One region of the Priestia sp. 3CA3 genome, then DNA from elsewhere that is predicted to be linked to it. Evidence: riboswitches for the same ligand, from Rfam matches in the RefSeq annotation. Region 1 holds a riboswitch; each other region holds the start of a gene.
What was found. Region 1 has a riboswitch for cobalamin ahead of nikA (nickel ABC transporter substrate-binding protein). Riboswitches for the same ligand answer to the same signal wherever they lie in the genome.
Positions count from the first base shown of each region.

Region 2: it holds a riboswitch for cobalamin, as region 1 does, so the genes downstream of both, AC1VNJ_RS12400 ((2Fe-2S) ferredoxin domain-containing protein) here and nikA (nickel ABC transporter substrate-binding protein) in region 1, are expected to answer to the same signal.
Region 3: it holds a riboswitch for cobalamin, as region 1 does, so the genes downstream of both, metE (5-methyltetrahydropteroyltriglutamate--homocysteine S-methyltransferase) here and nikA (nickel ABC transporter substrate-binding protein) in region 1, are expected to answer to the same signal.

Region 1 is NZ_JBXENJ010000009.1:101,104-104,383, forward strand. It holds gene AC1VNJ_RS21885 (GNAT family N-acetyltransferase) at 1-291, opposite strand, end outside; gene nikA (nickel ABC transporter substrate-binding protein) at 361-1,902, opposite strand; cobalamin riboswitch at 2,047-2,237, opposite strand; gene ftsZ (cell division protein FtsZ) at 2,240-3,244, opposite strand.
Region 2 is NZ_JBXENJ010000004.1:114,404-117,683, reverse strand. It holds gene AC1VNJ_RS12410 (sirohydrochlorin chelatase) at 1-8, opposite strand, end outside; gene cobJ (precorrin-3B C(17)-methyltransferase) at 27-1,649, opposite strand; gene AC1VNJ_RS12400 ((2Fe-2S) ferredoxin domain-containing protein) at 1,663-2,043, opposite strand; cobalamin riboswitch at 2,144-2,323, opposite strand; cobalamin riboswitch at 2,442-2,620, opposite strand; gene AC1VNJ_RS12395 (hypothetical protein) at 2,767-2,925, opposite strand; gene AC1VNJ_RS12390 (M42 family metallopeptidase) at 3,278-3,280, opposite strand, start outside.
Region 3 is NZ_JBXENJ010000002.1:664,571-667,850, forward strand. It holds gene metE (5-methyltetrahydropteroyltriglutamate--homocysteine S-methyltransferase) at 1-1,700, opposite strand, end outside; cobalamin riboswitch at 1,851-2,039, opposite strand; SAM riboswitch class I at 2,119-2,229, opposite strand; gene AC1VNJ_RS08630 (hypothetical protein) at 2,310-2,561, opposite strand; gene AC1VNJ_RS08635 (hypothetical protein) at 2,819-2,989, opposite strand; gene AC1VNJ_RS08640 (metallophosphoesterase family protein) at 3,147-3,280, opposite strand, start outside.

The sequences.
Region 1 (3,280 bases):
TACAATCTCAGCTGCAGTTCTATGTTCATATCGCTCTTTTAATGCATGAAACCGTCCATCGTAAGCGTATAAACCAATGGTTCCAATTACTTGTTGATTTTCCGTAACAGCTGCAAAAAAAGCAGCGTCTTTCGCTTGAACGTAATGTTCATTAAAATGAAGCAAATCCACAGGAAGCTGATTTTTTTCCAGCATAGGAAATAGCTCATTCCGCATATTCATAACAAACTGAATCACTTCAGCATCCTTTTCTTTTACTTCTTTAATTTGATACATTTGTACTTCTTGCACGTTTACTGTCACATCCTTTTAACGATCATTGTATACTTTTTCTTTTCTCTGCTTATGCTGCACTGTTAACTACGGCGTTACGTCTAAATGCTGAGTCAGCATATAATACTCGCTTGGATTTGTTGTCCAGTTTTTCACTTTTTGATTATAAGCAACAACAATGTTTGGATGTACAATCGATGACGTCAGCATTTTTCTATTAATCAAAGCGGTTGCTTGTTTGGCTAACTGATCTCGTTTTGCGTCATCTACTGTTGAATTTAACTGTTCTATCATTTTTGTTAGCGTATCATCATTAATCCGGCTGGCATTTAAACCACCGCCGGGCAAATAGTTCGTACTTAAATAATAGCTGGCATCTCCTCTAGGTGCTGTGATAAGGCTGTACAATGCTAAATCCCAATCATCTTTTGCCATTACATATTCATCGCTATCTTCAACTAGGTGAATCTTAATAGTAATTCCTAACTCTTTGGTATTAGACTGTACAAGCTGAGCAATTAAAGGCAGTTCTGGCAAAGAACTGTATGTGACAAGAGAGAGCGATAGTGGCTTTCCATTTTTAATTGCTTTGTCATTTTTGATTTGATAGCCTGCTTTCTCTAAATATTTTTTAGCAGATGTCATACCTCTTTGCTCATTAGCAGTACTATCAGCAAAAGGAAATTGGGGTAAAAATGGACCTCGAGCCGCTGCCGCTTGATTGTTCATGATGCTGCTAACAATTTCTTTTCGGTTCAATAAGGTATCGATAGCTTTTCTTACATTTTCGTCTTTTAATGCGTCATTAGTTTGATTGTAAAGCAATAAATGGGTGCGCACACTAGGTACTCCACTTACTTTAAAAGACGGATCTGTTTGTAAAGTGCCCAAGCTTTCTAAAGGCGGGCGATAAATAATATCGGCTGTTCCAGATTGAAGAGCAGCAACTCGCGCATTAGCATCTTCGTTAAATCCAAAGATCGCACTTTTCAATTTCACTTTTCCACCCCAATAATTTTCATATCTTTCTAATTTTACTTGATTTCCTTGATCAAAAGACAAGACGCGAAATGGACCCGTACCAATGGGCTTCTTAGCTATATTAGAAGCATCAACATCTATAATAGCTGTATTTGGATGCACTAATTCAGAAGGAAATTTAGGCATTGGTTCTTTTAATGTAATTGTCAGCGCATGACTGTTCGCTTTCATTTCTTTAATATTTAAAGCGTTTTTCATCGCATAACTTTGGTCTATCGTTCTTTGAAGAGAAGACTTAACGGCATTTGCATCCAGCGCTTTTCCGTTTTGAAACATGATGTTCTTTCTTATCATAAATGTCCATGTAAGGCCGTTATCTTTCGTTTCCCACTTTTCAGCAAGCCAAGGCTTTATTTTTAAATCGTCGTTGATTTTAACAAGCGTCTCCCCTACTCCCCCACGAACTGCTGTATAATTATCGTCCGTATGAGGATCAAGCGTTGCAGATGTAAAATTAAATAAAAACGTCACACTTTTATCCGTTTTCTTTCTTTCTTTTATACTTACGCTCTCTTCATTAGGAGCGCAAGCAGTGAGGCAAAGTAACACGAGAAATATCATAGATACAAGTTTTTTATTATTTATCATTCATTTTTCCACCTTCTATTTTAATACACAAAAAAAAGCACTTCTAAAAAGAAGTGCTTGCCTTCACAACAAATTCAGATAAACGTATCCCTTGTTTATCGTATTTTTGATTCTGCCAAAACACCTCCCTATCCTCGTAGGTTATTGTGTGCTGCGATTTATGGCAGGTCTCCTGGCTTCAAGTCATTGCCTTATACCGCCTTCCCGTCTCTAAATAGACAGTGGCTTTTTGACATAAGGCTCCTTGTTACAGTGGCGGGACCGCTCCGGATTTTCACCGGATTCCCTTTTAAGGCAATTGAAAAACAATTGCCACCATAAAAGCTGGTTATTTAATTTAGTAGCGTGCTCTTGAAACTCTAGAAGTGGAAGCTGATGGTGAAATATCTTCATCATCAAATCCAGTGGCAATAACGGTTACCATCATTTCGTCCTTTAAATCTTCATTAATCACAGATCCAAAAATCATATTTAAGTCCTGATCAGAAGCGGACGTGACAATATCTGCTGCTTCCTGTACTTCGTAAAGACTCAGGCTGCTACCGCTCGTAATGTTCAGCAGCACGCCTCTTGCTCCATCAATGGATGCATCTAGCAGCGGACTAGAAATCGCTTTTTTCGCTGCTTCAATTGCTCGATCTGATCCCGAAGCTCGTCCGATACCCATAAGCGCAAATCCTTGATTAGACATAATTGTTTTTACATCAGCAAAGTCAAGGTTAATCAGCCCCGGAACAGCGATTAAATCTGAAATACCTTGAATACCTTGGCGAAGAACATTATCTGCTTCACGGAATGCTTCAAGCATAGGTGTCTTTTTATCAACGATTTCAAGCAAGCGGTCGTTTGGAATGACAATAAGGGTATCTACCGATTCATTCATCGCAGTAATACCGCCTACTGCTTGCTTGGTACGTTTATTTCCTTCAAACTTGAAAGGGCGAGTAACTACTCCAATTGTTAAAGCATTTAGTTCACGGGCAATTTGGGCAATAACCGGAGCTGCTCCAGTACCAGTGCCTCCACCCATGCCAGCTGTTACGAATACCATATCTGCGCCTTGCAGTACTTCTTGAATTTGCTCTCTGCTTTCTTCTGCAGCTTCTCTTCCTACTTCTGGATTAGCTCCTGCACCTAATCCTCGCGTTAATGCCGCACCAATCTGCATTTTCACATCTGCTTTAGATAAATTAAGCGCCTGAGCATCCGTATTAACGGCGATAAATTCTACCCCTTGTACACCATGTTCAATCATACGGTTAACGGTGTTATTTCCTCCACCGCCGACTCCAATTACTTTAATTCGCACTAATGGCGATACATCTGCATCAAATCCAAACATTCTAAGTTCCTCCTCAATGATCAAAATTACTTTCTC
Region 2 (3,280 bases), on a different contig from region 1:
GATTTCATATAATGCCCTCCCATTTCTTAATCTCCACAAGGAGCTGGTTCTACTTTTATTTTTGGTGTTATATCCTGATAATCGAATCCATAAACGTTCTTCACACGCTTAAAGAATTTGTGAAACCGCTCATTAGGATGACCTTTTTCTTTATATTCACGGACAATGTTATCAACTATTTCAACAATGTCATCGGGCGCTATGCCTTCCGCCACAATTTGACCTGAATGCGCGTTGCGCCCAACCGTTTTAGCTCCTAAAAATAAGTCAAACGCACCTTTTCTATAGACAATGCCGATATCTTCTTGAACAGCACCGTAACAGGCCATACCGCATCCATTAATACCAAGCTTCAGCTCTTTTGGCATGTCCATTCCGCCGAGGCGCTTTTGTAATTCTTCCGTATGTGGGATGGCGTCGCTTTTTTCTCCATCACAAAAATCACACGCTTTAATTGTAAACACGTCTCCGACCGGAGATAATAAAAAGGAAGCTGCTTGAAGTTTTTCAATGATCACATCTGGATGAGCCGTTGGAATTTGCAATTTAATTTGATGATCAGGCGTATACTCCATCGTACCTTTTTCACCAACAACTTCTGCTAGTGTTGTCATTTGAACGGGCGTAAACTTCTTATTCGCAAGCCCTGGACTAACCGCCACTTCAAAAATAGACTCTATTGGCTGATGTACGACCGGAGAAGTAGTTTCACCTAAAATTGCTTGAAGCGCTTCTTCTGCAAGAGCTCGTGAAGCTGTTTTTTCTTCTTTTTTATTCTGAACAGCTTCAATAGCTGAAGCCGTTTGCTGTACAGTCTCCTCTTGATCAAGAGCCCATGGTTCTGCTTCTTTTCGAAGTCGCTGATGCGGTCTTAGCGGCTGTTCCGTTTGATTGAGGGTATATTTCCGCTGATACCCTCGCGGTGTAATCATCAAATCGTCATAAAAGAACGTAGATGAATTCCCAACAACAACGGTAGTCAGCATGCCTATTTCATGGTTTAACATATCTTTTAAGTTCGTCATTACGACTTCTTCACGGTCACGATAAGCGCTTTTTACAAGGCCAACAGGCGTATCAGGAGAACGGTACTTTAATAGAATCCTCTGCGCTTCCACAATTTGTCTTGTTCTTCTTCCGCTTTTCGGATTATAAAAGGCTACTACAAAATCTGCTTGTGCAGCTGCTTCAATTCTTTTTTCAATTAACTCCCAAGGCGTAAGGTGGTCACTCAAACTAATCGTACAGGCATCATGCATCACGGGCGCCCCAAGGAGAGATGCGCATGAATTAATAGCCGAAATGCCAGGAATTACTTCCAGCTCTACGCCCGTTTCTTTTTTCCATCCTTTTTCGATCAACACTTCATACACAAGGCCGGCCATTCCGTATACTCCTGCATCTCCGCTTGAAATGACCGCCACTGTTTTCCCCGCTTCAGCTTGCTTTACAGCTTCTTGTGCACGGCTTACTTCTTCGGTCATTCCTGTACTAATAATTTGTTGATTCGTTAACAGTCCTTGAATTAATTCCACATAGGTTTTATAACCAATGATCATATCACTTTCTTGAATGGCTTCTCTTGCTCGCTGTGTGATATGCTCAAAGCTTCCTGGACCGAATCCAATAACTAGTAGTTTACCTTTCATGCTAGCTCCTCCTTTATGCATTACTTTTTACTTTGTCAATTCCTTCTATGGAGTCACTGTTTTCTGGAGAAACGAAACCATTTTGATCATATTCATAAATAAGCGATTCCTTTATACTGCAGCCCCCTGCTAAATGCTCTTCAACAATTCGATGAGCTACGTTTTCAGTGACCTGCTTGTACCAATCTCCTGAAGGGTACACGATAGCTACAGGAGCATCTTTGCATCTTCCGTTACAGCGCGTGCGGGTTGTATGAACCGCTTCATCTAGATTCAGTTCGGTCACTTTATTTCGAATAGCCTGCGTGGCTTCTTCTCCACCTTTTCTCATACAGCTGCTTCCATTACAAATCAATACGTGATGCTTTGTTGCATTCAAGTTCCAAGTCGTCACACTCATTCTCTCCTTTACTAAAAAAACGCCTCTATCAATGATAGAGGCGCAGAAAATTCAAACTAAGTTTTTGCACTTCCACCTATATCCCGTAGGGTAAGCTTCGCATTAGAAAAAGGCTGGTTTCCTGACTTCGATTCATTACTTGATTGCGCCTTCCCGAATACAGTGGCATATGCAATCAGCTCCTCTTCACAGTGGCGGGTACCGCGCTGGCTTCACACCAGACTTCCCATTTAACGCAATGTGGTCATTGCGCACCTTTTTTGCACGATATGTAGTTTTAGGATATGAGAAAAACCCGCTTCGCTAATATGCGAGCGGGTAAAACGTTAGAATAAGAGTGTACACGAATGCCACTTTAAGCCAACGTTTCCCTTCCCGCTCCCCGGAGAAATAGAAACTTCACAATAAAGACAGGTCTCCTGACTTGTGTATCATTCTACTTGAGAACCTTCCCGTGATTTTTTCACAGTGGTTATACTCGTTCGTCCACACTTACAGTTGCGGGGACAGTACTGGTCTTACACCAGTTTCCCTATTAAGCCTTCTTGGCATCTTTACTGTTGCTGTTTGATATATATGAACCTTTTAAACTATCAGAATAATAGAAGTAACTACCATATCATAGCGTACATTTTTTTTTATTTCAACTTTATTCTTTTCGTAAGATACAAGAAGCTATAAAAAAACAAGAGCATAAAGTCAGCTCTTGTTTTTTCATTATATAGCTACTAACGTTAAATGAGGATCATTATAATACACGACTTCTGAAAGAACTTTACAGCCATTTGTTTTTGCAAAAGCTTCTCTCGCCTGCGTTTCAGTTTCAAATTCAAACATTTTCATTTCTTTTCCAGCATATACCGTCAGTACCCACATGAAAAGATTCGCCTCCGATTATTGTAGTGATCGCTATATCCACATTATGACGAAACCATATCCTTTTGAAAACCCATTCTACAAAACTTGTCACAAGAAACTTTTAAAAATTTAAAAACATTTTAACTTCTGTAAATGAACAAAATGTACAAAAGGTTTAAGCCTTATTATACCTCTTTAAAAAAGGTGCTTTTTTTACCAACTGTTGCTTCATCAGTAAAAAAATATATAGTATTTATTAAAAAAAGAAGCCGGACAGCCGGCTTCTTTTTTAGGAAAGGAAAGTACAGACATCACAGTCCCGTCCTGCTCTTTGTTTTGCATAAAAATACACTAATTAAATATTCCTTTCTTA
Region 3 (3,280 bases), on a different contig from region 1:
CAGTTTAAAATCGTAATCGGCCCCGTCAGCATTCCTTTAACAGGCTTATTGGTTAGAGACTGTGCGTAGACCGTTTCTTTGATCGTCATCGCCTGCTCGTACGAGACATCTCCGTAAATAAGCGGCGGCTTGACGCAGCGAGAACCGTATGATTGCACCCAGCCAAACTTCGTAAACTGAAAGCCTCCTAATTTTTCACCGAAGTATTCAACCATGTCGGTACGCTCAAACTCTCCGTGCACAAGAACATCTAAGCCGATGTCTTCTTGAATTTCAATCCATTTTTTGATTTCAGCGTTAATGTACGCTTCATATGCTTCATCGCTTAACTCTCCTTTACGCCACTTCAGACGCTCTTTTCGCACTTCTTTTGTTTGCGGAAAGCTTCCAATTGTTGTCGTTGGAAGAAGCGGCAGTTGAAACGCTTCTTGCTGAACACGTTGACGTACGTCAAACGGCGCTTGGCGCTCTGCTTTATAGCTGTGCAGCTGCTTCAGCTCTTTTTGCACGTCTTGGTGATTTCGAAAAGATGATCCATTTAATGCTTGAATCGCCTGTTTGCTTACACTTATTTCTTTTTCAATTGCTTCTTTTCCTTGCTGCACCGCTTTTGTTAAAAGCATGATTTCCTTTAGCTTTTCATCTGCAAAAGACAGCGCGTTTTTTAGAATTGGCTCAATGGTTTTTTCGCTTTTCACCGTGACAGGAACATGTAATAAACTTGATGAAGGCTGCAGAATCAAACGGTCTTTTGATACGGCTTCTTCAATTTCCCTGATTGTTAAAAGCTGTTCGTCCAAGTTTTCACGCCAAATGTTTCGTCCGTCAATCACTCCTGCTGCCAGCACTTTATCAGTTGGAAAACCATATTTATTAAGTGCCGTGAGATTTTCGCCTCGGTCATGTACAAAATCCAATCCAATTCCGTGAACAGGAAGAGCAACTACTTCTTTATAGTAATCTACGCTGTCAAAATACGTCTGCAAAATGACTTTTACATTCGGTGCCGCGTCATGCAGGACTTGATAGACTTCTTTATACAGTGCCAGGTCTTCTTTTGATAGCGTTGTAGCTAAAACCGGCTCATCCATTTGTACCCACTCCACGCCTTCTGCCTGCAGCTCCGCTAAGATTGTTGCATAAAGAGGAACAAACTGTTCAACTACTTTCTTAAACTCACTTTTTTTATATCCTTTTGACAGCTTCACAAATGTTACTGGACCTAAAATAACGGGCTTGCCTTTGATATTCAGCTTTTGTTTTGCTTCTTTGTAAAATTGAAGCGGGCGATTTTCTACAAGTGCCGGCGTACATTCCTCAAGCTCGGGTACGATGTAGTGATAATTTGTGTTAAACCATTTTGTCATCGTAGAGGCTACGGCACCTTTTGTTCCTCGCGCGATGTCAAAATACGTTTCAAGCGATACCGGGCCTCCGTTATATTCAAAGCGCTTTGGCACCAAACCAAACATAGCGGCTGTATCTAACACGTGATCGTATAAGCTAAAATCGCCGACTGGAATCAGTTCAATTCCTGCGTCACGCTGTTTTTTCAGATGCCCAAGACGAAGAGCTTCAATTTCCTGTAGAAAGATATCTTTCTCTAGCTTTCCTGCCCAAAACTGCTCAAGCGCTTTTTTCCATTCTCGTTTTTCACCAATTCTTGGATAACCTACATTTGAACTTTTTACACTGCTCATTTTTTCCACTCCCTGTATATTTTTTTATCGCTAAACTAAAAAATCTCCCTTTTCGAAATGAAAAGAGAGATGATACGCATACTTAACTAAAGTTGAGATAGCCTGTTTTTCTCAACACGTATTCCTCACTCCTCTCTATATCCCGTAGAGCTTAAGTGCATACAACAGGCAGGTCTCCTGACTTAGGTTCATCGCTTCCTATCCCTTCCCATTTCAACATGAAACAGTGGTTAATAAGTTGCTCCCCATTACAGTGGCGGGACCGCGCCGGCTTTTCACCGGTCTTCCCTTTTAAGCTGCGTACATTCGTTACACAGCACCTGATGCATTTCTATGAAATTGTTCATTCAAAACACCTTCACATAAAATAAAAAGCCTCTCTATTATGAATAGAGAGGCATAGTATCTATGAAATCCTCTCTTATTTTTCAAAGCTGTACGCTTTGCAGGATGTAGCACCTTTTTAACAAGATTGTTAAATGGTTGCCGGGCTTCACAGGGCCAGTCCCTCCGCCTCTCTCAATAAGAGTTTTAATTGTTTATAATATTTTGAATGTAGAGTCATCTTAACACCTTACATTTATGTTGTCAAAAGAAATTTCAAAAAAATTAGTTTTCAGGAGGCGTTGACGCTAATTTTTGCCTTAACAATTTGTAATCATCTTTTCGATGTGTTTCGATCAAGTCTTTTGCTCCTTGATGATACCCTGAAGAATAAATGTACTCTACCGCCGTTTCGATAAGCATTCTCTTTTCTTCCGCACATTCTCGGTCCATTAGGGGGAACAGTCTACCTAAAAGGTCATTTAAATCTTCCTTAATAAAACGATTGAGTCCTTCTTGCATCTTTTCGTTTGCCATGATAGCTCCTCCATTTGCTGTGTATGTTCTAAGTTTCTATGAACAGGCATTTCACTGTGAATGTTAAGATAAAGTTAAGTCATTAAACAGTATATCAAGTGAATGTTTTTCTTCAATTACATATGTAATACAAATATATGACAAATATAGAGAATATATCATCATTCACTATCTATTATAACGCTTGACTGAGCCTTCTGCTACAAGGTTTCGTACGGTTTTCTAAAAGAGGGTGGACACAACGAAGTGAATCCAATCTAAAGGCAAATGGGATACATGAGCTGAATCGCTTGTGACACCGCAGTTGATTTCCGTACAAGACTTCGCTTTGCGCGGGCGGTCGCTGAGCCTCCTCGTCGCATACACTCCTGTGGGGTCTCACCTGTTCCGCTTTTCCCGCAGGAGTCTTCGTCTTGTTCTCCAATCACCTGCTAGAAAGACTTATACACATGAAATCTACGTTTACCCTAATAAAAAAAATGAACCACTAATCAAGCATCTTGATCAATGGTTCATTTTTCATTTCGTCTAAAACCCTTTTTTCCCAGCCTCTTTTTTTGAACCTAGCTTTCTACTTTCTTGTTTTTACAAACAATTTCTTCGAGGTCGTCCAAAATCCTTCCAAAGAAGAGGTCCTAAAATGTCGTACCGGCTAACAAAAAACTCCGTAAAATTATAATTATTTAAAATTAAAGGCGGTTCAAAATCAAGGGGTGCAC